DNA from 4 places in the Pseudomonas sp. Tun-23181 genome. Region 3 is predicted to be linked to each of the others. Evidence: riboswitches for the same ligand, from Rfam matches in the RefSeq annotation. Region 3 holds a riboswitch; each other region holds the start of a gene.
What was found. A riboswitch is a leader RNA that binds a small molecule or an ion and turns the genes downstream of it on or off. The one in region 3 is predicted to bind cobalamin.

Region 1 (5,696 bases), 1.2 Mb from region 3:
AGGCGCCCCCGGCTCGGTGCCCCACTGGGGCCGGCCGGGACGAAACGCCCGGCCAGGGCGGCGAGCAGGCCATCGAGCTCAGCCGCACCGCAGCCATCGAGGTTCGGCGCCACCGACTCGACCAGCGTCTGCAGCACACTGCGCACCGGCTGCCAGGGGGCCTCGTCGGGCAGTTGCAGGCAGCCGTCCAGCCCTTGCTCGATCAGCGCCAGGGCCAGCAGTTCGAGGCGTTCGCGGGTATCGCCGCAGGTCCGCCAGGGGGGTGGGGCCAGCGCCTCCAGTATGGCCGGGCGCGGCCCCTGCCAGGGCTGGCCGAGGTCGCAGTCCAGGGGATCGAAGCTCAGCGCCAGGGCCTTGGCCAGGGTACGGATGAGGCTGGCATTGCCGCCCTTGCCGTCACCACGCTCGACACGTACCAGGGCCAGCAGGGTATCGCTGCGCAGCCGCCCTTCGGGCGATTGGCCGAACACATGCAGGCCATCGCGGATCTGCGACTCCTTCAGGTCGCACAGATAGGTGTCCAGCCGTGGCAGCCAGAGTGCCGCATCGTCCAACTGGCCTTCCAGTTGCAACTCACGGTCGATGTGGTTGGCTTTGAGCAACTCGAGGATGTCGCGCTGCAGCTCCCGGGCACGGCGTGGGTCGAGCAGTTGCGCTTCGTAGTATTCATCGGCCAGGCGCTCCAGGTCGCGCAGCGGGCCGTAGGTCTCGGCACGGGTCAGCGGCGGCATCAGGTGGTCGATGATCACCGCCTGGGTACGCCGCTTGGCCTGGGCGCCCTCGCCTGGGTCGTTGACGATGAACGGGTAGATGTTGGGCAGCGGCCCGAGCAAGGCATCTGGCCAGCACTGGGCCGACAGGCCGACGCCCTTGCCGGGCAGCCACTCCAGGTTGCCGTGCTTGCCGACGTGGATCACCGCGTCGGCGGCGAAACCATTGCGCAGCCAGAAGTGGAACGCCAGGTAGCCATGGGGCGGCACCAGGTCGGGGTCGTGGTACACGGCGCTGGGGTCCACCTGGTAGCCCCGGGCCGGCTGGATGCCGACGAACGTCAGGCCGTAGCGCAGGCCGGCGATCATCATGCGCCCGCTGCGGTACATCGGGTCTTGTTCAGGGGCGCCCCAGCGCGCCAGCACCGCCTGCTGGTTGGCCTCGGGCAGGTCGGCGAAGGCCGCCTGGTAGTCGGCCAGGGCCAGGCTCTGGGCGCAGGGGCGCTGGTCGAGGTGCTCCAGGTCGTTGCTCACGCCGCCCAGCAATTGCTGGATCAGCGCGGTGCCGCTGTCGGGCAGGCCAGCCACCGGGTAGCCCTCGGCCTGCAAGGCGCGGAGGATGTTCAGGGCCGCGCCGGGGGTATCCAGGCCCACGCCGTTGCCGATGCGCCCGTCGCGGGTCGGGTAGTTGGCCAGCACCAGCGCCACGCGCTTCTGCGGGTTGGGCAGGCGCGCCAGTTCCACCCAGCGCCGCGCCAGCTCGGCGACGAAGTCCATGCGCTCAGGGTGGGCCCTGTAGCAGACCACGTCCGACTGGCTGCGCTCGCTGCGCCAGGCCAGGTCCTTGAAGCTGACCGGCCGGGTGATGATGCGCCCGTCCAGCTCCGGCAAGGCGATATGCATGGCCAGGTCACGGGCGCCCAGGCCCTGTTCGCTGGCCTCCCAGCCCGGCTGGTTGTCCTGGGCGCAGATCGCCTGCAACACCGGGACGTCGCGACGCAACGGGCGCAGGTTGGGCTGCTCCGGGCTGGACAGGGCAAAACCGGTGGTGTTGATCACCACGTCGGCGCCGACCTCGTCCAGCCAGGCCTCGACCTGGTCGAGGCAGGCGCGCTCCTTGAGGCTGGCCACAGCGATCGGCAGCGGGCTCAGGCCCATCGCCTGCAAACGTGTGCAGAAGGTATCGATGAAGGCGGTGTTGGCCGCCTGCAGGTGCGAGCGGTAGAACAGCAGCGGCGCCACCGGCTGCTGCGGGTGCCACTGGCCGTACCAGTCCTCGAGCGTGGCGCTGGCCTTGGCGGGGTGATACACCGCCGTGCGCGGCAGCGGCTGCGGTTCGTCCCAGGCATAGGTACGCCCCAGCCACAGGCTGGCCAGGCAGTTGAACAGGTTCAGGGCATTGGCCTTGCCGCCCTGGCGCAGGTAGTGCCAGAGCCGTTCGGCCTGCTCGCCGGTCACCGTGCCCAGGCCGGTCAGCTCGGGGTCGGGGCGGTCATCGCCTGGCACCAGGATCAGCCGTACACCGCGGTTGGCCAGCTCGACCAGTTGCTCGACGCCATAGCGCCAGTAGCCGACCCCGCCGTGCAGCGACACCAGGATCACCTTGGCGTGGCGCAGCACCTGGTCGACGTAGAGGTCGACCGAGGCGTGGTTCTGCACCTGCATGGGGTTGGCCAGGCGCAGGCTGGGGAAGTCGTCTGGCAACTGCTCGGCGGTTTCCGCCAGCAGCGCCAGGTGCGAGTCGCCGCTGCAGAGGATCACCAGCTCAGCGGGCGTCTGGCCGAGGTCGGCGATGCTGTCGTCCGGCACGAAGCCGCCGGGCTGGGTCCGCAGCAGGTGCATGGATCAGGCGCCCAGGGCCTGGCGCAGGCGCGCCTCCAGTTGCACGGCATCCAGGTCCTGGCCGATCAGCACCAGGCGCGTCAGGCGAGGCTCGTCGGCACGCCAGGCGCGGTCGAAGTGTTTGTCGAAACGGGTCCCCACGCCCTGCACCAGCAGACGCATCGGCTTGCCGGGAATGGCCGCGAAGCCCTTGGCGCGCAGGATGCCGAACTCCACCACCAGTTGCGTCAAGGCGTCGAGCAGCAGGCTTTCGTCGGCCTCGGGCAGGTCGATGGAGATCGAGTCGAAGGCGTCATGGTCATGATCGTCGTGATCTTCGCCAGCGTGATGGGCATCGTGGTGGGTGCGCCGGCCATCGATGTGCGCCTCGGCCTCGGCGCCCACGCCAAGCAGCACCTCCAGCGGCAGGCGCCCGCTGCTGGCCTCGATCACCTTGACCGCCGGCGGCAGTTCCTCGGCCACCTCGGCGCGGACCTTGGCCAGGCCTTCGGCATCGATCAGGTCGGCCTTGTTCAGGACCACCAGGTCGGCGCTGGCCAACTGGTCGGCGAACAGCTCGTGCAGCGGCGACTCGTGGTCCAGGTTGGGGTCGAGCTTGCGCTGGGCGTCCACTTGCTCTGGGTAGGCAGCGAAGGTACCCGCCGCCACCGCCGGGCTGTCGACCACGGTGATCACCGCATCGACCGTGCAGGCATTGCGGATTTCCGGCCACTGGAAGGCCTGCACCAGCGGCTTGGGCAGGGCCAGGCCGCTGGTTTCGATGAGGATGTGGTCCAGGTCGCCACGGCGTGCCACCAGTTCGCGCATCACCGGGAAGAACTCTTCCTGCACGGTGCAGCACAGGCAGCCGTTGGCCAGTTCGTAGACGCGGCCGCTGGCCTCTTCCTCCGTGCAGCCGATGCTGCACTGCTTGAGGATCTCGCCGTCGATGCCCAGCTCGCCGAACTCGTTGACGATGACCGCGATGCGGCGGCCCTGGGCGTTGTCGAGCATGTGCCGGAGCAAGGTGGTCTTGCCCGAGCCGAGGAAGCCAGTGACGATGGTGACGGGGAGCTTGGCCAGTGTTTTCATGTCGCGATGCCCTTGGCAGGATGGCGCGGGCATGCAGGACGAAAGCCTCGTGCCACCACGGCCGGGCCCGTTCGCCACCGGATCACCCCGCCCGGTTGAAAGTCGAAAGCGTTTCGAGGCAGGTCTCCTGGCTTGCACAGTACCGGCCCCGGGCCGGTTGGATGACGCCTTCCCGCGCTGGCGCAGTGGCTGTGTCGATCCTGTTCAGTGCTTACAGTTGCGGGGGCAGCCGCGGCTTGGACCGCGTTCCCATCTTAGCTCCGGCGGCGGCCGGAGAACCTCGAAGCGGCAAGGCTACGCAGTGGTTGGCAGGCGGTCAACCTTGGCAGCCCTAAAGCCTTGCCTATCCTGCGATTGACGGGGAAACCGCCCCATGATTTGCTAATGCACTGCGTTCAGGTGCCCCTTCGGGGGTGAAACGGGAAACCGGTGCGTCCCAGGCCCCCAAGGGGTCGGACAACGCCGGTGCTGCCCCCGCAACGGTAAGCGAGCGAAGCGTCTTGACCACTGTGCCACGTCGTAGGGCATGGGAAGGTGACGCTCCCCCCCAGGAGCCCTGCTCCTCCTCGCAAGCCCGGAGACCGGCCTGACGTCGAATGATCACCCCGCGGTGGGCGGGCGCTGTCGCATCTCCCTGGGCCCGTTGCGTCCGGGGCTGTCGCGCTTGTCCGCCGCCTATGACAAAGCAGAGGAAAGCGTCATGCCCGTCACCAGCGCCAAACACAGCGTCAGCACCCCCGTCAGCCTCAGCCAACGCATCGTCATCGCCGCCGGCGCCAGCCTGCTGGGCCTGTGCCTGATCTACTTCGCCGGTTTCTCGCACATCGAGGCCGTGCACAACGCCGCCCACGATACCCGCCACAGCGCCGCCTTCCCTTGCCACTGAGTACGCCTGCATGATCAAGCGCATCGCCCGTACCGCCGGCTTCAGCGGCCTGCTCGCCGCCCTGCTGCTGACCTTCTTGCAAAGCCTGTGGGTCAGCCCGCTGATCCTCGAGGCGGAAACCTATGAAAGCGCGGCCCCCGTCGCCGAACACCACGGCCACGGCGATGCCGTCGCCGCCCATGAACACGACGCCGAAGCCTGGGCACCGGAAGACGGCTGGCAGCGCCTGCTCTCCACCACCGGCGGCAACCTGGTGGTCGCGGTCGGTTTCGCCCTGATCCTCGCGGCCCTGTACAGCTTGCGCGAACCGGGCCGCGTGGCCACCGGCGCACTGTGGGGCCTGGCCGGGTTCGCGGTGTTCTGCCTGGCGCCGACCCTGGGGCTGCCGCCAGAGCTGCCGGGTACCGCCGCTGCCGACCTGGGTCAGCGCCAGGGCTGGTGGATCGGCACCGCCGCCGCCACCGCGGCAGGCCTGGCCCTGCTGGTGTTCGCCCATCACTGGCTGTTCAAGGTACTGGGCCTCGCCCTACTGGTCGTGCCGCACCTGATCGGCGCGCCGCAACCGGCGATGCACGAGAGCCTGGCGCCCGAAGCCTTGGAAACCCAGTTCAAGATCGCCTCCTGGGTGACCAACGCCGCCTTCTGGCTCGCCCTGGGCCTGCTCAGCGCCTGGCTGTACCGTCGCACCAGCCAAGCCTGATGCGCCTCGCCCCTCCTGCGCCGGCGTTGTACGCCGGCTTCGGCTGCCGCCAGGGCTGCCCGGCCGACACCCTGCAGGCCCTGCTGCGCGGGGCCCTCGCGGCGCACGGGCTGGCCCCGGCGCTGCTGCGCGGCATCGCCAGCATCGACCTCAAAGCCAACGAACCCGGCTTGCAGGAACTGGCCAGGCGCCTGGCATTGCCCCTCGTGCTGTTCAGCCCCGCGCAACTGCACGCTTTCGAACCCCAGCTCAGCCACCGCTCGGCAACCACCTTCCAGCACAGCGGCTGCTGGGGGGTGGCCGAAAGCGCAGCCCTGGCCCTCGCCAGCCAGGCCCAGGGCCCGGCCGCCCTACGGGTAACGCGCCAGGTCCTCGGCCCGGCTACCCTCGCCCTGGCCAGTGGCGGATAATCGCCTCCCCCGCTCACCCGCAAGGATTCCCCATGACGGTCTACTTCATCGGCGCCGGCCCCGGCGATCCGGAACTG
Region 2 (5,696 bases), 870 kb from region 3:
TGTCATCGCTTGACATCGATTACCTACCAAAAGTAACTTACCAACAGTAACTTACTACGAGTATATAACGCCGCCCCCACTCACGCACCCTTTCATCTGGAGAACCGCCATGCATGCCCTGATCGTCATCGGCCACCACGACCCAGAATCATTGACCCATGCCCTCGCCCAACGCATCGCCGACGGCCTGGTCAGCGCCGGCCACACGGCCGAAATCGCCGACTTGGCCCGAGAAGGCTTCGACCCCCGCTTCGGCCTGGCCGACCATGCCGTGCATCGTCGCCTGGCCCCACCACCGGCGGATGTGCTCGCCGAGCAGGCGCGCATCGAGCGCGCCGATGCGCTGGTGCTGGTTTACCCGGTCTACTGGTGGTCGCTGCCAGCGCTGCTCAAGGGCTGGGTCGAGCGTGTGTTCAGCAATGGCTGGGCCTTCGACTACCAGGTCAACGGCCCGACCATCAAGAAACTCCAGGGCCTTACCGTGCACCTGGTCGGCGTCGCAGGTGCCGATGCCGGTACCTTCGAGCGGCATGGCTACGGCGAGGCGATGCGCGTGCAAATCGAACACGGCATCTTCGACTACTGCGGTGCTCAGGTACTGAGTTCGAACGTGCTCACCGACAGCGAGGGCCAGGATCCCAAGGGCCACCTGCGCACCGCCTGGCAACTGGGCCAGCAGTTGTTCGAGCCGGCCCGCAACCAAACAGCATAGGAACCCGACCTTGCTTGCCCATGCCTTAGCCCGTCAGCGACCATTCGGCCAACGGCCAGTAGCGACCCTTGCGTGACTCGTAGAGGGTGAAGTGCCGGACAGCGAGGAAGAACGCCGGTGCCGCCGCGGCTTCCGGCGGCTGGCCACGGAAGTCCCTCGACAGCGTCAGGTGTGGCCGGTACTCGCGGACCTGCTCGGCAATGCCCAGCGGCAGCGCCGCCTGTTGCAGGGCATAGACCAGTTGCCGCAGCGCCGGTGGCGTCTCCCCAGGTTCGAGCACCAGCACACCGGCGCGCTGCCACACCTGCAAGCGGTCGAGCAGCAGGCGCAAAGGCGCGTCCGGGCGCGTGAGATTGTCGACCGCAGCGCATAGGGCCGGCAACCGCGCGGCATCCACATCGCCCAGAAACAGCAGGGTCAGGTGGAAGTTCTCGGCCGGTACGGGCCTGCCGCTGCGCAGCCCCAGGCTGCGCCGCCACTGGGCGATGGCACGGCGCTGGGCATCGCTGACCGGCAAGGCGAAGAACAGGCGCTTGAAGGGTGCGCCGCTGGGGCGTGAATCCTGGGCCATGCATGCTCCTCGATCTGTGGGGCGCCAGCCCCGAGTGTACGCTCACCTCGATACCTGGCAGATGAACCAGGATGAAACGTTTGCGCCTTCCACTTAAGACGGGTGCACAGGCCTGGCACGATTGTTTATGCTGGCGGGCTCAAGCCATGGCGCATGGCCATTTCGACAAGTATCCGTTCATGAAAATCGCACTCGTCCTGATCTTCGCACTCTCGATCGCCTATGTTCACTTGCGCGGTCGGGTTCGCCACAAGCTGACCCGCCAACTGGGCGATCACTCCAGCTTCCTGGCTCCGGTCAACAGCTTCCTGTACCTGTTCTCCCAGCACCCGGCCAAGCCCTACCTGCCGGTCGAGTCCTTCCCCGAACTGCAGCCGCTCAAGGACCACTGGCGGGAAATCCGCGAGGAGGCCCAGCAACTGCTGCACGTGGGCGAGATCAAGAAATCCGACAACTACGACGACGTCGGATTCAATTCGTTCTTCAAGACCGGCTGGAAGCGTTTCTACCTGAAGTGGTATGGCGAGAGCCACCCCTCGGCGATGAAGCTGTGCCCACGCACCACCGAGTTGCTGCAGGGTATCGGCTCGGTCAAGGCGGCCATGTTCGCCACCCTGCCGCCAGGCGCCAAGCTGGTGCGCCACCGTGACCCCTATGCCGGCTCCTACCGCTACCACCTGGGCCTGGACACGCCCAACGACGACGGCTGCTACATCGATGTCGATGGCCAGAAGTACGCCTGGCGCGACGGCGAGGCAGTGGTGTTCGACGAGACCTACATCCACTACGCCGCCAACACCACCGAGCACAACCGCATCATCCTGTTCTGCGACGTCGAGCGCCCGCTCAAGTACCGCTGGGCGACCGCCTTCAACCGCTGGTTCAGCCGCAACGTCATGGCCGCCGCGGCGGCCCCCAACGACGCCAACGACAAGACCGGCGGCATCAATCGCCTGTTCACCCGCATCTACCGCATCCGCGAGCGCGGCAAGGCCCTGAAGAAGCGCAACCGCACCCGCTACTACCTGGAAAAGTGGGCGGTGGTCGCGGCGCTGGTGCTGGTGTTCATCTACATCTGAAGCGAAGACGCTGCCCTGGCCATCACAGCCCCTCCAGAGCCTCGTTCTTCGACTAGCCTGAAAGCTCCTGTCACCACCGAACAAGGTGAAAACCATGAGCATGATGGACTGGGACGCCTACCGTAGGCAGTTGATGGCCGGCATCGGCGATCTCAAGCAATTGTCCCCCGATACCGTGGCCGGCTACATGACTGCCAGCGGTGCCGGGGCCAAGACCAACCACCTGGATGCCAAGACCCGCGAGCTGATCTCCCTGGCCGTGGCGGTGACTACCCGCTGCGACGGCTGCATCGCCGTGCACTCCCAGCAGGCCGTCAGGCACGGCGCCACCCGTGAGGAAATCGCCGAGGCGCTGGGCGTGGCGGTGGCGATGAACGCCGGTGCCGCGCTGGTCTACTCGGCCCGCGCCCTGGATGCGGTCGGCAAGGCGAGCGACTGAACGCCTCCGGCGCCGCAGCCCTTGCGCGGCGGCGCCGGGCCACCCAGACTTGGCGGCCAAGCCCGTGCAGGAGCCGCCATGATCCACATCCGTCCCATGACCCCGGAAGACTTCGAACGCTTCTGGCCCACCTTCCAGGCCATCGTCCAGGCCCGCGAAACCTATGCCTTCGACCCCGGGCTCAGCGTCGAGCAGGCCCGCCAGCTCTGGCTGGAGCTGCCCCTGCGAACCCTGGTGGCCGAGGCGCATGGCGAGTTGCTCGGCTCGTACTACCTCAAGGCCAACGCCGCCGGCCCCGGCGCCCACGTGGGCAATTGCGGCTACATGGTCGCGCCGGCCGCCCGCGGCCGTGGCGTGGCGCGGCTGATGTGCGAGCACTCGCAAAAGCTGGCACGCCAGGAGGGCTTCCTGGCCCTGCAGTTCAACTCGGTGGTGGCGACCAACGAGGTGGCCGTGGCGCTGTGGCACAAGCTCGGCTTCGAGACCGTCGGCCGCCTGCCCAAGGCCTACCGGCACGCTCGCCTGGGGCTGGTGGACTGCCTGGTGATGTACAAGTGGCTGGCGGACGAGCCGGTGGTGGAGAAGCCCGCCCTGCTGATCGGGCGCAAGAACATCGAGGCCAGGGTATCGCGTCGGCGCGGACGCTGATCGCCCTCCTGGACCAGCGCAAGCTGCATCCGAACGATTGACTCCCCACCCGTTCGGTGGTCAGATGCGCGCCAGTTTCAGGTGTCCTGCGCCGCCGCGCGCAGGGTGAAACGGGAAGCCGGTGCGTCGTTGCCACGACAAGTCCGGCGCTGCCCCCGCAACGGTAGGCGAGCGAACCCTTCGACATACCACTGTGCGCATGCATGGGAAGGTGAACGGTTCATGATCCTCGCAAGCCCGGAGACCGGCCTGGAGCTTTTCGTTGGCAACCCGCGGTGGGCGGGCGCAGGCCGGTTTTCGCGTGCGCGCCTGCGTACGTGCTTGGTCGTCTATGCGTTGTTTCCACCGGGATCCATTCATTCCTGCGACAGTGGAACGACATGTCCCGTATCTCCAAGCTTCATACTCTGGCGGCCTGCCTGGCCGTTTCCCTTCCGGCCCTGGCCGATGAACACGACGGGCCAGTACTGGCCCTGCCCTCCACGGCCATCACCGACACCCGCGACGAACAGGTCGTCGACCTGGCCACGCCGACCCGGGCCGGTTCGCGCCTGAACCTGAGCGCCCTGGAGACCCCGGCCAGCACCAGCAGCATCAGCGCCGGGCAGATCCAGCAGCGTAACAACCTCACCGTGCAAGACGCGGTGACCCGCTCGCCAGGCATCACCTCGGTCGGCACCCCAGGCAACGGCGGCACCGCCCTCTCCGCCCGCGGCTTCACCGGCCACAGCTCGGTGATGACGCTGTTCGACGGCTCGCGCCTGTACACCGGCGCCGGTACCCAGAGCTTCCCGGTCGATCCGTGGATGGTCGAGCGCATCGACGTGATCCGTGGCCCGGCCTCGGTACTCTATGGCGAAGGCGCCACGGGCGCGGTGATCAACGTCATCCCGAAAAAACCCTTCGCCGGCGAAATCCGCAACCACCTGCGCCTGGGCTACGGCTCCTGGGACCGCCAACAGCTCGGCCTGGACAGCGGTGGCAGCCTGAGCGAGCGCCTGAGCTACCGGGTCACCCTGAACACGCAGCAAGGCAACGTCTGGGTCGATCGCGGCGACTCGCGCAACCTGGCCCTCAGCGCCGCTCTGCGCTTCGACGCCAGCGACGACCTGAGCTTCACCCTCGCCCACGAGCGCGGCGATGCCGAGCCGATGAACTACTTCGGCACCCCGCTGATCGACGGCCACTACCGCGACAGCCTGCGCAAGAAGAACTACAACATTCGCGACGACGTCCAACGCTATCACGACGAGTGGACCCGCCTCGACACCGACTGGACGATCAACGACCACCTCAGCGCCAGCAACCAGCTGTACTACATCAAGAGCCGCCGGCACTGGCGCAACGCCGAGGACTACACCTGGGATGCCGACCGCGGCCAGCTCGAACGCGGCAGTTACCTGGAGATCAAGCACAACCAGGAGCAGATCGGCGACCGCCAGAGCTTCACCTTCGACCACAGTCTGTTCGGCCTGGCCAGCAAGACCGTGGTGGGTGCCGAGTACAACAGGATCCGTTTCAACGTCGACAACAACTCGCCGTACGAAGACGTGGGCGGCGACTACATCGACCCCTGGCAGCCGGCACCGGGCGGGTTCCACAGCCGATCGGCGCTGCGCCCACAGACCCTGTCCACCACCCGCACCTTCGCGCTGTTCGCCGAGAACCGCACCCAGCTCACCGATCGCCTGTCGCTGGTCACCGGTGTACGCCGTGACCAGAACCACATCGATCGGGACAACCTGGTCAGCGACACCCGCAGCGACCGCAGCCTGCAGGGCGGCAACTGGCGCGCGGGCCTGCTCTTCGCGGTGACCGACGAGCTGTCGCTGTACGGCCAGTACTCCACCAGCGAGGACGGGGTCAACAACCTCATCAGCCTCAACCCGACGCAGATGAACTATGACCTGACCGAGTCGAAGCAGACCGAACTGGGCCTCAAGCAACGCTTCTGGGACGGCCGTGGCGAGTGGACTCTGGCGGCCTACCACATCGTCAAGAAGAAGCTGCTGGTGGACGACCCGGTCACCCACGAGAAGCAGCAAGCCGGCCAACAGACCTCCGACGGCCTGGAGGCGACCCTGGAGCTGGCCCTGGCTAACCAGTGGCAGGTATCGGCCAACGCCGCCGTGGTACGCGCCAAGTACGATGACTTCGATGAAAGGGTCGGCGGCGTTCCCCAGGACCGCGCCGGCAACCGCCCGGCCAACGTGCCGCGCCGTACCGCCAACCTGTGGCTGAGCAAGG
Region 3 (5,696 bases):
CACTTGCACTCGTGAGCCTGCTTTTCGGCTGCGCCACCCAAGGCCCGGTTACCCAACCGCAGGATCAACAGCCCGTCACCGCCCAGTCCGCGGCCATGGCCAAGCCTTCCGCCTCTTCCGTTTTCGCCGAGGAGCCGCTGGCCACCGAGGAAGACCTGGACACTTTTTCCAGCAACGGCAAGCCCTACGAACTGCCGGCCCTGGCCGACAGCATCCTGGAGCGTGGCATGTCGCTGATCGGCACCCGTTATCGCTTCGGCGGTACTTCGGAGAAGTCCGGCTTCGATTGCAGCGGTTTCATCGGCTATCTGTTCCGCGAGGAGGCCGGCCTCAACCTGCCGCGCTCGACCCGCGAGATGATCAACGTCGATGCCCCCAAGGTTGCCCGCAACAAGCTCAAGCCTGGCGACCTGCTGTTCTTCAGCACCAATGGTCGTGGCCGGGTCAGCCATGCCGGCATCTACCTGGGTGACAACCAGTTCATCCACTCCAGCAGCCGCCGCAGCGGTGGCGTGCGCATCGACAACCTCGGTGACCGCTACTGGAGCAAGACCTTCCTCGAGGCCAAGCGCGCCTTGGCCATGGCGCCGACCACGATCTCGCGCAACTGATATCAAAATGCTGTACCCTGCCACGGCGGCGATGCTGAAAAAGCTCGCCGCCGTGCGCATTTACGAAAAGCGTCTAATCTGAATTCTCAACTCTTTTGACTTCGGCTACGGCCGAACGGTCTCGACAGGAAGTTCTGGCCATGGCGATGATGGCGCGCTTCGCACTCCTTTCCCTGGCGGCACTGCTCGCCGCCTGTTCCAGCCGAGCCCCGGCACCTGCGCCGGTGGCCAAGGCCCCCGTTACCTTCAACGCGCAGGCGGCGTCCTCGCCGGTGGCCGACGACGTGCTGTTCCGGGCTATCGGCCTGGTGGGCACGCCCTATCGCTGGGGCGGCAACACGCCGGACGCCGGGTTCGACTGCAGTGGGCTGATCGGCTACGTGTACCGGGATGCGGCGGGGATCAGCCTGCCGCGCTCGACCCGCGAGATGATCGTCATGCGGGCGCCGAACGTGGATATCGGTTCGCTGCAGTCCGGGGACCTGGTGTTCTTCGCCACCAACGGTGGGTCGCAGGTCAGCCATGCGGGGATCTACGTAGGGGAGGGGCGGTTCGTGCATGCACCTTCCACGGGCGGGACGGTGCGCTTGGATTACCTGTCCAACAGCTACTGGGCCCGGGCCTACCTGCAGGCCAAGCGGGTGCTGCCGCCGGGGCACCTGGCGCGCAATCCCTGAGTCCGATGCCCGCCTGCGAAACGGCATCGGGGCTACCTGGCAGCCCCACAGGTTCACCGTTGCCTCAAGATCAGTGGTGAACCTGTGAGGGCGGGCTTGTCGGGGCACGAACCGCCGTGAATGGGCCGGCACAGGCCAGCCCAAGCCCCTCACTGCTCCTTGCTCACCCGCCAGATCACGTTCCCGACATCATCGGCCACCAGCAACCCGCCCCGCTGGTCATTGATCACGCCCACCGGCCGCCCCATGGCCTTGCCCTTGCCATCGAGAAACCCCGTCAACAGGTCGATCGGCTTCCCGGCGGGTTTCCCCTCGGTGCTGAACGGCACGAAGATCACCTTGTAGCCACTGTGCGGCTTGCGGTTCCACGACCCATGCTGGCCCACGAACGCCCCCTGCTCGAACGGCGCCGGCAGCACACCCGGCTGGGCGAAGGTCAGCCCGAGGGATGCGGTATGCGGCCCCACCGCGTAGTCCGGCACGATGGCCTGGGCGACCTTTTGCCGATCCTGCGGCTCGACCCGCCGGTCCACATGCTGGCCGTAGTAACTGAACGGCCAGCCATAGAAGCCCCCGTCCTTGACTCAGGTGATGTAGTCCGGCACCAGGTCGCTACCGATCTCGTCGCGCTCGTTGACCGCCGTCCACAACGCACCGCTGTGTGGTTCCCAGGCCAGGCCGTTGGGGTTGCGCAGGCCGGAGGCGAAGATCCGGTGCTGGCCGCTGGCCGGGTCCACCTCCCAGATCGCCGCACGGCCTTCTTCCTGGTCCAGGCCGTTTTCGCCGACATTGCTGTTGGAGCCCACCGTGACATAGAGCTTCTTGCCATCGGGGCTGGCGATCACGTTCTTGGTCCAGTGGTGGTTGAGCCGGCCGCCGGGCAGGTCGACCACTTTCTTGCCTTCAGCGCGAATCTGCATGGCCCCCGGCTCGTAGTGGAAGCGCAACAGGCGGTCGGTATCGGCCACGTAGAAGTCCTTGCCCACCAGGGCCATGCCGAAGGGTGAGTTGAGCCCTTCGATGAAGGTGGTGCGAATTTCCGCGACGCCATCACGGTCAGCGTCGCGCAGCAGGGTGATGCGGTTGGCGCTGGGTACGCCGGCGCCGGCCCGTTTCATCACCTGGCCCATGACCCAGCCACGGATTCCCTTGCCGTCGTCGGGCTTGGCCGGGGCGTTGGTCTCGGCCACCAGCACGTCGCCGTTGGGCAGCACGTAGAGCCAGCGGGGATGATCGAGGTGCTCGGCGAAGGCCACCACCTGGGTGCCGGTCGCCGACGTGGGCTTGGCGCCCTCCGGCCAGCCGATCGCCGGGGCGATGTTGACGGTCGGGATCAAGGTCTTGTTCGGCTCGGGCAGTTGCGGGGACGGTCCCGATCCGTCGCTGACGTCCAGGCGCGCGGATTCTCCGCAGCCGCCGAGGCTGACGGCCAGGGCCAGCAGTAGCGCGATATGCATCCTGTCCATGCTCGGGTCCTCGTGGGGGCTCATGTGGAATCAGAGCGACGGGCCACCGTCGAGGTTCAACTTGTCGGTAGGGCGCATTCGGCTAGCTGGGCCCCGCTCAGGCCTGCTTGAGCAGCAGCGCCACGCCGGGAAAGTACTGCGCCGCTTCATTGTGCAACTTGCGATAGGCGTAGGGAAAATACCAGGCGATGGCGCAAGCGCTGTGCTTTTGCAGGTCGTCGACCAGGTCCTGCAACTCCTCGGGGCTGGCATGCTGGCCGGCTTTCCACGGGCTGACGAACAGGGCGCCGACCTTGAGTTGGCTGGGATAGGCGATCTGCCGGGCGAGGGCGGCGGTTTCCTGCACAGCCGTGCTCAGGTCCAGGCGGGCGATGCGCGGCCAGCGCTGGCTGGCGCGCAGGTGGACGCTGTCTTCCGAGGTGCTGATGGACAGGTCGCAGCGGCCCTCGCGCTCGCCCTCGTCACGTTGCTTCTTGCTCATGGACTGTTCCAGCGCCACCAGTTCGGCCTGCCAGGCCGCGGCCGCGAGCAGGCCGGTGTTGGCCGCGGTGCCATGCCAGTACGGGGCTTCGTTGTCGCCATGGACCTGGTTGAAGCGGTCGATGCATTCCGGCCAGCGCTCCAGCGCCGGGCGCAGGAACTCCAGGCGCGGGTTATTGATGATCAGGCCTTGCATGCTGCGCTCTCCTGTCGTTGTGATCGCGTTCAGCGAAAATTGATGTCTATGTGATATCACTGCTTTCAGTTTGTTACAAGCGGCCGGATCGGCCATTGATCCAGGCCAGATCGGCCTCGTTTCATTGACGCTCCGGGTGCAACCCTCTAACCTTCGCGGCGTGTTTCAGGTGCTCTGCCAGCCGAGGCTGGGCAGGGTGAAACTGGGAAGCCGGTGGGCGCCAGCAAGGCGCGATTCCGGCGCTGCCCCCGCAACGGTAGGTGAGTCGAGGACCGCGCAGGGCCACTGGATGCAGGCATCCGGGAAGGCGCGCGGCCCATGGGCCCAGGCCCTGCTCACGAGCCCGGAGACCGGCCTGTCACTGCCAACGGCATCACGGAGGGTGATGCGCGGTGCACCGTGGCGTCCGCCATGGCCCCTGCGCGTTCTCCGTCTGCCCGCCTATCGACCTGTCGTCGCCCATCCGTGCCGACAGCCTGCGGAGAACCCTGATGAGCGAATCCACCGAACGCGACGAACGCCACCTGGCGCGCATGCAGCGCAAGAAGGCGATCATCGACGAACGCATCGCCAACGCGCCCAACGAATGCGGCTTGCTGCTGGTGCTCACCGGCAACGGCAAGGGCAAGAGCAGCTCGGCCTTCGGCATGCTTGCCCGGGCCCTGGGCCACGGCCTGCAATGCGGCGTCGTGCAGTTCATCAAGGGCCGCAACAGCACCGGCGAAGAGCTGTTCTTCCGGCGCTTCCCCGAGCAGGTGCGCTACCACGTGATGGGCGAGGGCTTCACCTGGGAGACTCAGGATCGCCAGCGCGACATCGCCGCCGCCGAGGCGGCCTGGGCGGTTTCGCGCCAACTGCTGCAGGACCCGGGCGTGCAGTTCGTGGTGCTCGACGAGCTGAACATCGCCCTCAAACACGGCTACCTCGACCTCGACCAGGTGCTCTCGGACATCCAGGCCCGTCCGCCGATGCAGCACGTCATCGTCACGGGCCGTGCCGCCAAGCCGCAGATGATCGAGCTGGCCGATACCGTCACCGAGATGGGCATGGTCAAGCACGCCTTCCAGGCCGGCATCCGCGCGCAGAAGGGCGTGGAACTATGAGCCGACCCCGGCATTGTCCGGCGGTGCTGATCGCAGCACCGGCGTCCGGCCAGGGCAAGACCACGGTCACCGCCGCCCTGGCGCGCCTGCACCGCAACCTCGGGCGCAAGGTGAGGGTGTTCAAGTGCGGGCCGGATTTTCTCGACCCGATGATCCTCGAACGGGCCAGCGGTGCACCGGTGTACCAGCTCGACCTGTGGATGATCGGCGCGCAGGAAAGCCGCCGCCTGCTCTGGGAAGCGGCGGGCACGGCCGACCTGATTCTTATCGAGGGGGTCATGGGGCTGTTCGACGGCACACCGTCGAGCGCCGACCTGGCGCGTCACTTCGGTGTACCCGTGCTGGCGGTGATCGATGGCACAGCCATGGCCCAGACCTTCGGCGCCCTGGCCTTGGGCCTGGCACGCTACCAGCCGGACCTGCCGTTCGCCGGGGTGCTGGCCAACCGCGTCGGCAGCCTGCGCCATGCGCAACTGCTCGAGGGCAGCCTGACCGAGGGCCTGCGCTGGTACGGCGGGCTCTCCCGCGAGCGTGGCATCGAGCTGCCCAGCCGCCACCTGGGGCTGGTCCAGGCCAACGAGCTGAACGACCTGGACCTGCGCCTGGACGCCGCGGCCGAGGCCCTGGGCGCCAGTTGCGACGCCACGCTGCCGCCAGCGGTGGCCTTTGCCGAACCCGACCCTATCGCCCCCAGGCCGTCGCTGGCCGGTGTGCGCATCGGCGTGGCCCGTGACGAAGCCTTCGCCTTCACCTATGGCGCCAACCTCGATCTGTTGCGCGAGCTGGGCGCCGAACTGCGCTTCTTCTCGCCCTTGCACGACCGGGAACTGCCCACGGTAGACAGCCTTTACCTGCCAGGGGGCTACCCTGAGCTGCATCACCAGGCCCTGGCGGCCAATGCCCCTCTGCTCGAGGCGATCCGCGCCCATCACGCCCAGGGCAAGCCGCTGCTGGCCGAGTGCGGTGGCATGCTCTACCTGCTCGAGGCCTTGACCGACGTGGCCGGTGAGCGCGCCACGCTGCTCGGCCTGCTGCCGGGCGAAGCGGTGATGCAAAAGCGCCTGGCGGCCCTGGCGCTGCAGGCTGTGGAACTTCCGGAAGGGACCCTGCGCGGGCATACTTATCATCACTCCCTGACCAGCACCCCGCTCGAACCGATCGCC
Region 4 (5,696 bases), 1.5 Mb from region 3:
CATTGCGTTTTTCGGGATCGAGTTCTGGCCAGTCGTCCTGGGCGCTGCCACCACCCATTCGCAGTGTCTCGTTCATGACGGCTTCCTCGGCTTGGCTTCGATGGGAAAAGACCTGCCGGCGGGCGGGCCGGAAACAGGCGCGAGGGGCGAAGCCACTGACCACCCCTCATGGCATCAGAGCGGCGCAAGGCGGCTGTCGATCCCTGCCCGGGCCTGCGGCACCGACCAACGGCGCTCACGCCCGTGCGATCGACAGGGCATGTCAGGGCCTGCGACGTAACAGGATGATGAAGAAAAGCCCGCCGATGGCCGCGGTGGCGATGCCGATGGGCAGGTCCTGGGGGGCGATCAGGGTGCGTGCGCCCATGTCGACCCAGACCACGAACAGCGCACCGAGCACGGCGCAGGCCGGCAGCAGGCGGCGATGCTCGGCGCCCACCAGCCAGCGGGCCACGTGGGGCAGCATCAGGCCGACGAAGCCGATCGCCCCGGACAGCGACACCAGCACGCCCGTGAGCAGGGCGCAGCCGACGAACACCTGGGCGCGCACCCGGCGGGTGTCGAAGCCGAGGCTGACGGCGGTCTGCTCCCCGCTCATCAGCGCATTGAGGGCGCGGGCCAGGCTGAGCAGCAAGAGGAAGCCGGCCAGCACACAAACGGCCGGCAGCCACAGCAGCGACCAGTGCGCCAGGCCCAGCCCGCCGAGCATCCAGAACATGACCGAGCTGGCGGCATGGGGATCGCCGGTGTAGAGCAGCAGGTTGGCCAGGGCCATGACCACGAAGGACACCGCTACCCCGGCCAGCAACAGCCGTTCGCTCTCCAGCCGGCCACGTCGGCTGGCCACCCCCAGCACCAGCAGCATGCTGCCCAGGGCGCCGATGAAGGCCGCCAGGGGCAGGCTCAAGGCACCGGCGAAGGGGCCAAGGAACAGCACCACCAGCACCGCGCCCAACACTGCACCGGAGCTGACCCCTAGCAGGTGCGGGTCGGCCAGTGGGTTACGCGTCACCGCCTGCAGGGCGCCGCCAACCAGGGCCAGGCCGGCGCCCACCAGCGCGCCGAGCACGACCCGTGGGGCGCGGATCTGCCAGACGATCTGCGCCTGTCCGCGGCTCCAGTCGCCGCCGTCGGCCAGGCCCAGTTGCTGCAGAACGATACCCAGCACCTTGGCCAGCGGCACCTGGGCAGCGCCGAAGCCCAGCGACAGCAGGCAGGAAAACACCAGCGCCGCCAGCAGTGCGACCAGCAACAGGCGATAGCCGGCAGGGCTACGCACCGGCATCAGCGCGGCGCCCCGGCGAACCGTTGCGGATGCAGCGCGGCGGCCAGGTGCTCGATGGCAACGGCGTTGTCCACCGAGGGCGTGACCTGCAGGTACGACAGCACCACGAAGCGCCGTTCGCGAATCGCCTTCACCTCGCCGAGGGCCGGGTGCTTGAGGAGGACGTCGCGCTTGTGCTGCCAGAGGGTGGGGCCGTAGTCGACGATGACGATCACCTCCGGGTCGCGTTCGACCAGGCTTTCCCAACTGACCTCGGTCCAGCTGGCGTTGACATCGGCCATCACATTCTCGCCACCGGCCGCCTCGATCAGCGCCTGGGGCATGCCCAGGCGGCCGGAGGTGGTCGGGCGGTCCTCGCCGCTGTCGTAGAGGAACACCCGGGGCTTGCGCTGCACCTCGCCAAGTTGGGCCGTCACCCGGGCGATGCGCTGGCGCAGTTGGCCGATCAAAGCCTGGGCCTGGGCGGGCACGGCGAAGATCCTGCCGAGGTTGTCCAGGTCCCGGTACAGGTCCTCCAGGCTGGCCTGGCGCTGGGGCATGATCCGCGCACAGGATTCGCTCAGCTCGTAGACCGGGATGCCGAAGGGCGCCAGCGTCTGTGGCGTGACCGGCCCGCCCACGTGCATGCCGTAACTCCAGCCGGCGAACAGGAAGTCGGCGTCCACGTCCAGCAGGTTTTCCAGCGATGGGTAACGTGCCGCCAGTTCCGGCAGGCCGGCCAGGGCCTGGCGCATCGACGGGTCGAGGTTCTTCCAGCCGCTGATGCCGCTGTAGCCGACCATGCGCTCGCGCAGCCCCAGGGCCAGGAGCATGCCGGTGAGGTTGACGTCGTGGCTGACCGCCCTCTGTGGCGGCTGGGTGAAGGTCACGTCGCGGTCGCAACTGTGCACGGTCAGGGGAAAGTCGCTGGCCAGAGCGGCGAGGGGCAGGGCGGCCAGCAGGGCCAGGCAGGTGACGAAGCGTTTCATGCGGGGCTGATCCAGGTGATGCGCGGGTGGCAGGCGAGGGGATGACGATCGACCAGGGCGTGCACGCCGAACACCTGGGCCAGGCACTGTTCGGTCAGGACCTGCTGCGGCGTGCCATGGGCAACGATGCGGCCGGCCTCGATGACATACAGCCGGTCACAGAAGGCGGCGGCCAGGTTCAGGTCATGGAAGCTCGCCAGCAGGCTCAGCCCGGTACCGCGCATGTGCTCGAGCAGGGCCAGTTGGTAGCGCGGATCGAGGTGGTTGGTCGGCTCGTCGAGGATCATCAGGCGCGGTTGCTGCACCCGTGCCCTGGCCAGCAGCACCCGCTGCTTTTCCCCGCCGGACAGGCTGGCGAAGCCCTGCTCGGCGCAGGCCAGCAGGCCCAGCTCGCGCAGGCAGGCATCGACCAGCGCCGCTTCGCTGTCGCCCTGGAACCAGCCCAGGTGCGGGGTACGGCCCATGGCGACGACATCGCGCACGCTCAGGCCGAAGTCCTCGGGAAACTCCTGCAGCATCACCGCGATGCGTTGTGCCACCCAGCGCGGCGGGCGCTGCCAGATGTCCTCGCCTTCTAGCGATACGCGGCCGCTGTCTGGCCGGGTGAAACGGTAGGCGCAGCGCAACAGGCTGGTCTTGCCGCTGCCGTTGGGGCCTATCAGGCCGACGAACTCGCCAGGGCCGACCTCAAGGTCGATGCCGTCGAGCAGCCGGCGTTCGCCGGGTGACGGTGACCAGTGCAGGCCTTCGATGCGCAGGGTAGGCAAAGACATGGGTGAGCGACCGTTGCGGGGTTGAGAAGACCCGACGGAGCGCACGCACGGAGCAATCGTGGGCACGAGGCTGCCCCAGGACCGGCCCGCGCCCGCCCACCGCGGGAGTTGCCAATTGCAGTGTCAGGCCGGTCTCCGGGCTTGCGAGGGGCGTGAGGCATTCACCTTCCCATGCCGGCGGCACAGTGGTGTGTCGAATGCATCGCTCGCTTACCGTTGCGGGGGCAGCGCCGGACTGGTCGCGCGAGGGCGAGGCACCGGCTTCCCGTTTAACCCCCCGCACGGCGGCGGGGGACACCTGAAACAGGGGCGCATCTGAGCATTTATGGCAGGGGGAGTCAACCGCGGTGGCAGGTGGGGGCCAGGCTTGCATCGCCATTGGGGACCGCTTTGCGGCCCCAAGCCCTCACGGCATTCAAGTCCGCTTGAGCACCAAGGTCAGGATGTCGTAGCTGGCCACCAGCTCACCCAGCTGGTTGGTCACCTCCACGTCCCAGGCCACCACGCCCTGGGGCTGGCCCAGCGGACTGGACTTGCCCTGGTCGATCTTGCGCTTGCAGGTCAGGCGGGCCTGGATGGTGTCGCCGATGCCCACCGGGTTGATGAAGCGCAGGGTATCCAGGCCGTAGTTGGCTAGCACCGGCCCTTCGCCCGGCGACACGAACAGCCCTGCCGCCGCGGACAGCACGAAGTAGCCATGGGCGATGCGCTTGCCAAACTGCGAGGCCTTGGCGGCGATCTCGTCGAAGTGCATGTAGAAATGGTCGCCCGACAGGCAACCGAAGTTGACCAGGTCCGCCTCGGTCACGGTACGCCGGTGGGTGAGCAGCGACTCGCCGATGCGCAGGTCGTCGAAATGACGGCGGAACGGATGCACTTCGCTCTCGATCACCTCGGCGCCACGCACGTACTCGCCGGTCACTGCCGTCAGCATGCTCGGCGAGCCTTGCACCGCCGCGCGCTGCAGGTAGTGCTTGACCGCCCGCAGGCCACCGAGCTCCTCGCCACCACCGGCCCGGCCGGGCCCGCCGTGCTTGAGCTGTGGCAAGGGGGAGCCGTGGCCGGTGGACTCCTTGGCCGCCTCGCGGTCGAGCACCAGCAGGCGCCCATGCCAGGCGGCCGCCGCCGGGATGGCCTTGGCCGCCACCGCGCGATCGGCGGTGACCAGGGTCGCCACCAGGCTGCCCTTGCCACGGGCCGCCAGGGCCAGGGCTTCGTCCAGGTCGTCGTAGGCCATCAGCGTGCTCACCGGGCCGAAGGCCTCGATGTCGTGGGCGCCGCCTTCGGCATGGGGATCGCGGGCTTGCAGCAGGGTTGGGGCGAAGAACGCGCCTTCGGCCACGCCCTCGCCGACCGGGGCGAAGCCGTCGCTCGCGCCGAATAATTGATCGCAGCTCTGGAGCAGGCTACGCACGCGCTCGCCAACATCACGCTGCTGGTCGTGGGAGGCCAGCGCACCCATGCGCACGCCTTCGACCGAAGGGTCGCCCACCACCACCTTGGCCAGGCGCTCGCGCAGGCGGGTGGCCACGGCGTCCAGGTGCCTGGCCGGGACTATGGCGCGGCGGATGGCGGTGCACTTCTGCCCGGCCTTGGTGGTCATCTCGCGCACCACCTCCTTGATGTACAGGTCGAACTCCTCGCTGTCGGGGCTGACGTCCGGGCCGAGGATGGCGCAGTTGAGCGAGTCGGCCTCGGCGGTGAATGGCACCGAGTGGCGCACCAGGTTCGGCGTTACCCGCAACTTGGCGGCGGTGTCGGCGGAGCCGGTGAAGGTCACCACGTCCTGGCCCTGCAGGCGCTCGAGCAAGTCGCCGGTGCTGCCGATCACCAGCTGCAGGCTGCCCGCCGGCAACAAGCCCGACTGGTTCATCAGGCGCACCACCGCCTCGGTCAGGTAGCTGGTCGAGGTCGCTGGCTTGACGATGCACGGCATGCCGGCGAGGAAGGTCGGGGCGAACTTCTCCAGCATCCCCCAGATCGGGAAGTTGAAGGCATTGATGTGCACCGCCACCCCGGTGCGCGGCACCAGGATATGGCTGCCAGCGAAATGCCCTTGCTTGCCCAGAGGGATGGCCGGGCCTTCGTGCACCAGGTTGCCCGAGGGCAGCTCGCGGCTGCCGATGCCGGCATAGGCGAACAACGTGGCATTGCCGCCTTCGATGTCGATCCAGCTGTCGGTACGGGTCGCGCCGCTGTGGTGGGAGAGGGCGTAGAGCTGCTCCTTGCGCTCGGCCAGGTACAGGGCCAGGGCCTTCAGACGGGCGGCACGCTGCTGGAAGTCCAGGGCCATCAGCGCGGTCAGGCCCTGGCGGCGGGCATGTTCGAGGGCTTCGGCGAAGTCCGGGCGCTCCTCGTGGCTGTAGGCCAGGACATGGCCGTCCAGGGCGCTGCGCAGGGCCTGGGCGCCGTGCTGGCCGATCCAGCGGCCGGCGATGAAGCTTTGCAGGGTTGGGGCGTCAGACATGCTGTTCTCCTGTTGAGGGGCGCTGTTACCACAGCGCCAGGGTGTAGCCGATGATCAGGCGGTTCTCGTCCACGGCATTGTTCAGGCCATTGCCGGAACGGAAGGTGACGTTGCGCCAGCGCAGGCTGACGTCCTTGAACGGCCCGCTCTGGATGACGTAGGTGATGTCGGTGTCGCGTTCGCGCTCGCGGCCGTTGCCCGAG

Region 1: another riboswitch for cobalamin. It lies ahead of cobW (cobalamin biosynthesis protein CobW); the one in region 3 lies ahead of cobO (cob(I)yrinic acid a,c-diamide adenosyltransferase).
Region 2: another riboswitch for cobalamin. It lies ahead of ACDI39_RS06560 (TonB-dependent receptor); the one in region 3 lies ahead of cobO (cob(I)yrinic acid a,c-diamide adenosyltransferase).
Region 4: another riboswitch for cobalamin. It lies ahead of ACDI39_RS03720 (ABC transporter ATP-binding protein); the one in region 3 lies ahead of cobO (cob(I)yrinic acid a,c-diamide adenosyltransferase).

Annotation. Positions count from the first base shown of each region.
Region 1 is NZ_CM171630.1:1,001,762-1,007,457, forward strand. Features, by position in the region: gene cobN (cobaltochelatase subunit CobN) at 1-2,552, opposite strand, end outside; gene cobW (cobalamin biosynthesis protein CobW) at 2,556-3,623, opposite strand; cobalamin riboswitch at 3,724-3,921, opposite strand; cobalamin riboswitch at 4,006-4,227, shown strand; gene ACDI39_RS05140 (CbtB domain-containing protein) at 4,324-4,509, shown strand; gene ACDI39_RS05145 (CbtA family protein) at 4,520-5,209, shown strand; gene ACDI39_RS05150 (cobalamin biosynthesis protein) at 5,209-5,619, shown strand; gene cobM (precorrin-4 C(11)-methyltransferase) at 5,652-5,696, shown strand, end outside.
Region 2 is NZ_CM171630.1:1,316,779-1,322,474, forward strand. Features, by position in the region: gene ACDI39_RS06530 (TetR/AcrR family transcriptional regulator) at 1-16, opposite strand, end outside; gene ACDI39_RS06535 (NAD(P)H-dependent oxidoreductase) at 110-712, shown strand; gene thpR (RNA 2',3'-cyclic phosphodiesterase) at 738-1,283, opposite strand; gene lpxO (lipid A hydroxylase LpxO) at 1,463-2,362, shown strand; gene ACDI39_RS06550 (carboxymuconolactone decarboxylase family protein) at 2,457-2,801, shown strand; gene ACDI39_RS06555 (GNAT family N-acetyltransferase) at 2,880-3,449, shown strand; cobalamin riboswitch at 3,512-3,716, shown strand; gene ACDI39_RS06560 (TonB-dependent receptor) at 3,830-5,696, shown strand, end outside.
Region 3 is NZ_CM171630.1:2,191,270-2,196,965, reverse strand. Features, by position in the region: gene ACDI39_RS10575 (C40 family peptidase) at 1-611, shown strand, start outside; gene ACDI39_RS10570 (C40 family peptidase) at 752-1,288, shown strand; partial or broken gene ACDI39_RS10565 (PQQ-dependent sugar dehydrogenase) at 1,438-2,745, opposite strand; gene ACDI39_RS10560 (hypothetical protein) at 2,852-3,430, opposite strand; cobalamin riboswitch at 3,581-3,803, shown strand; gene cobO (cob(I)yrinic acid a,c-diamide adenosyltransferase) at 3,922-4,533, shown strand; gene ACDI39_RS10550 (cobyrinic acid a,c-diamide synthase CobB) at 4,530-5,696, shown strand, end outside.
Region 4 is NZ_CM171630.1:707,364-713,059, forward strand. Features, by position in the region: gene ACDI39_RS03705 (hypothetical protein) at 1-76, opposite strand, end outside; gene ACDI39_RS03710 (FecCD family ABC transporter permease) at 263-1,285, opposite strand; gene ACDI39_RS03715 (ABC transporter substrate-binding protein) at 1,285-2,253, opposite strand; gene ACDI39_RS03720 (ABC transporter ATP-binding protein) at 2,250-3,026, opposite strand; cobalamin riboswitch at 3,136-3,343, opposite strand; gene paaZ (phenylacetic acid degradation bifunctional protein PaaZ) at 3,442-5,493, opposite strand; gene ACDI39_RS03730 (OprD family porin) at 5,519-5,696, opposite strand, start outside.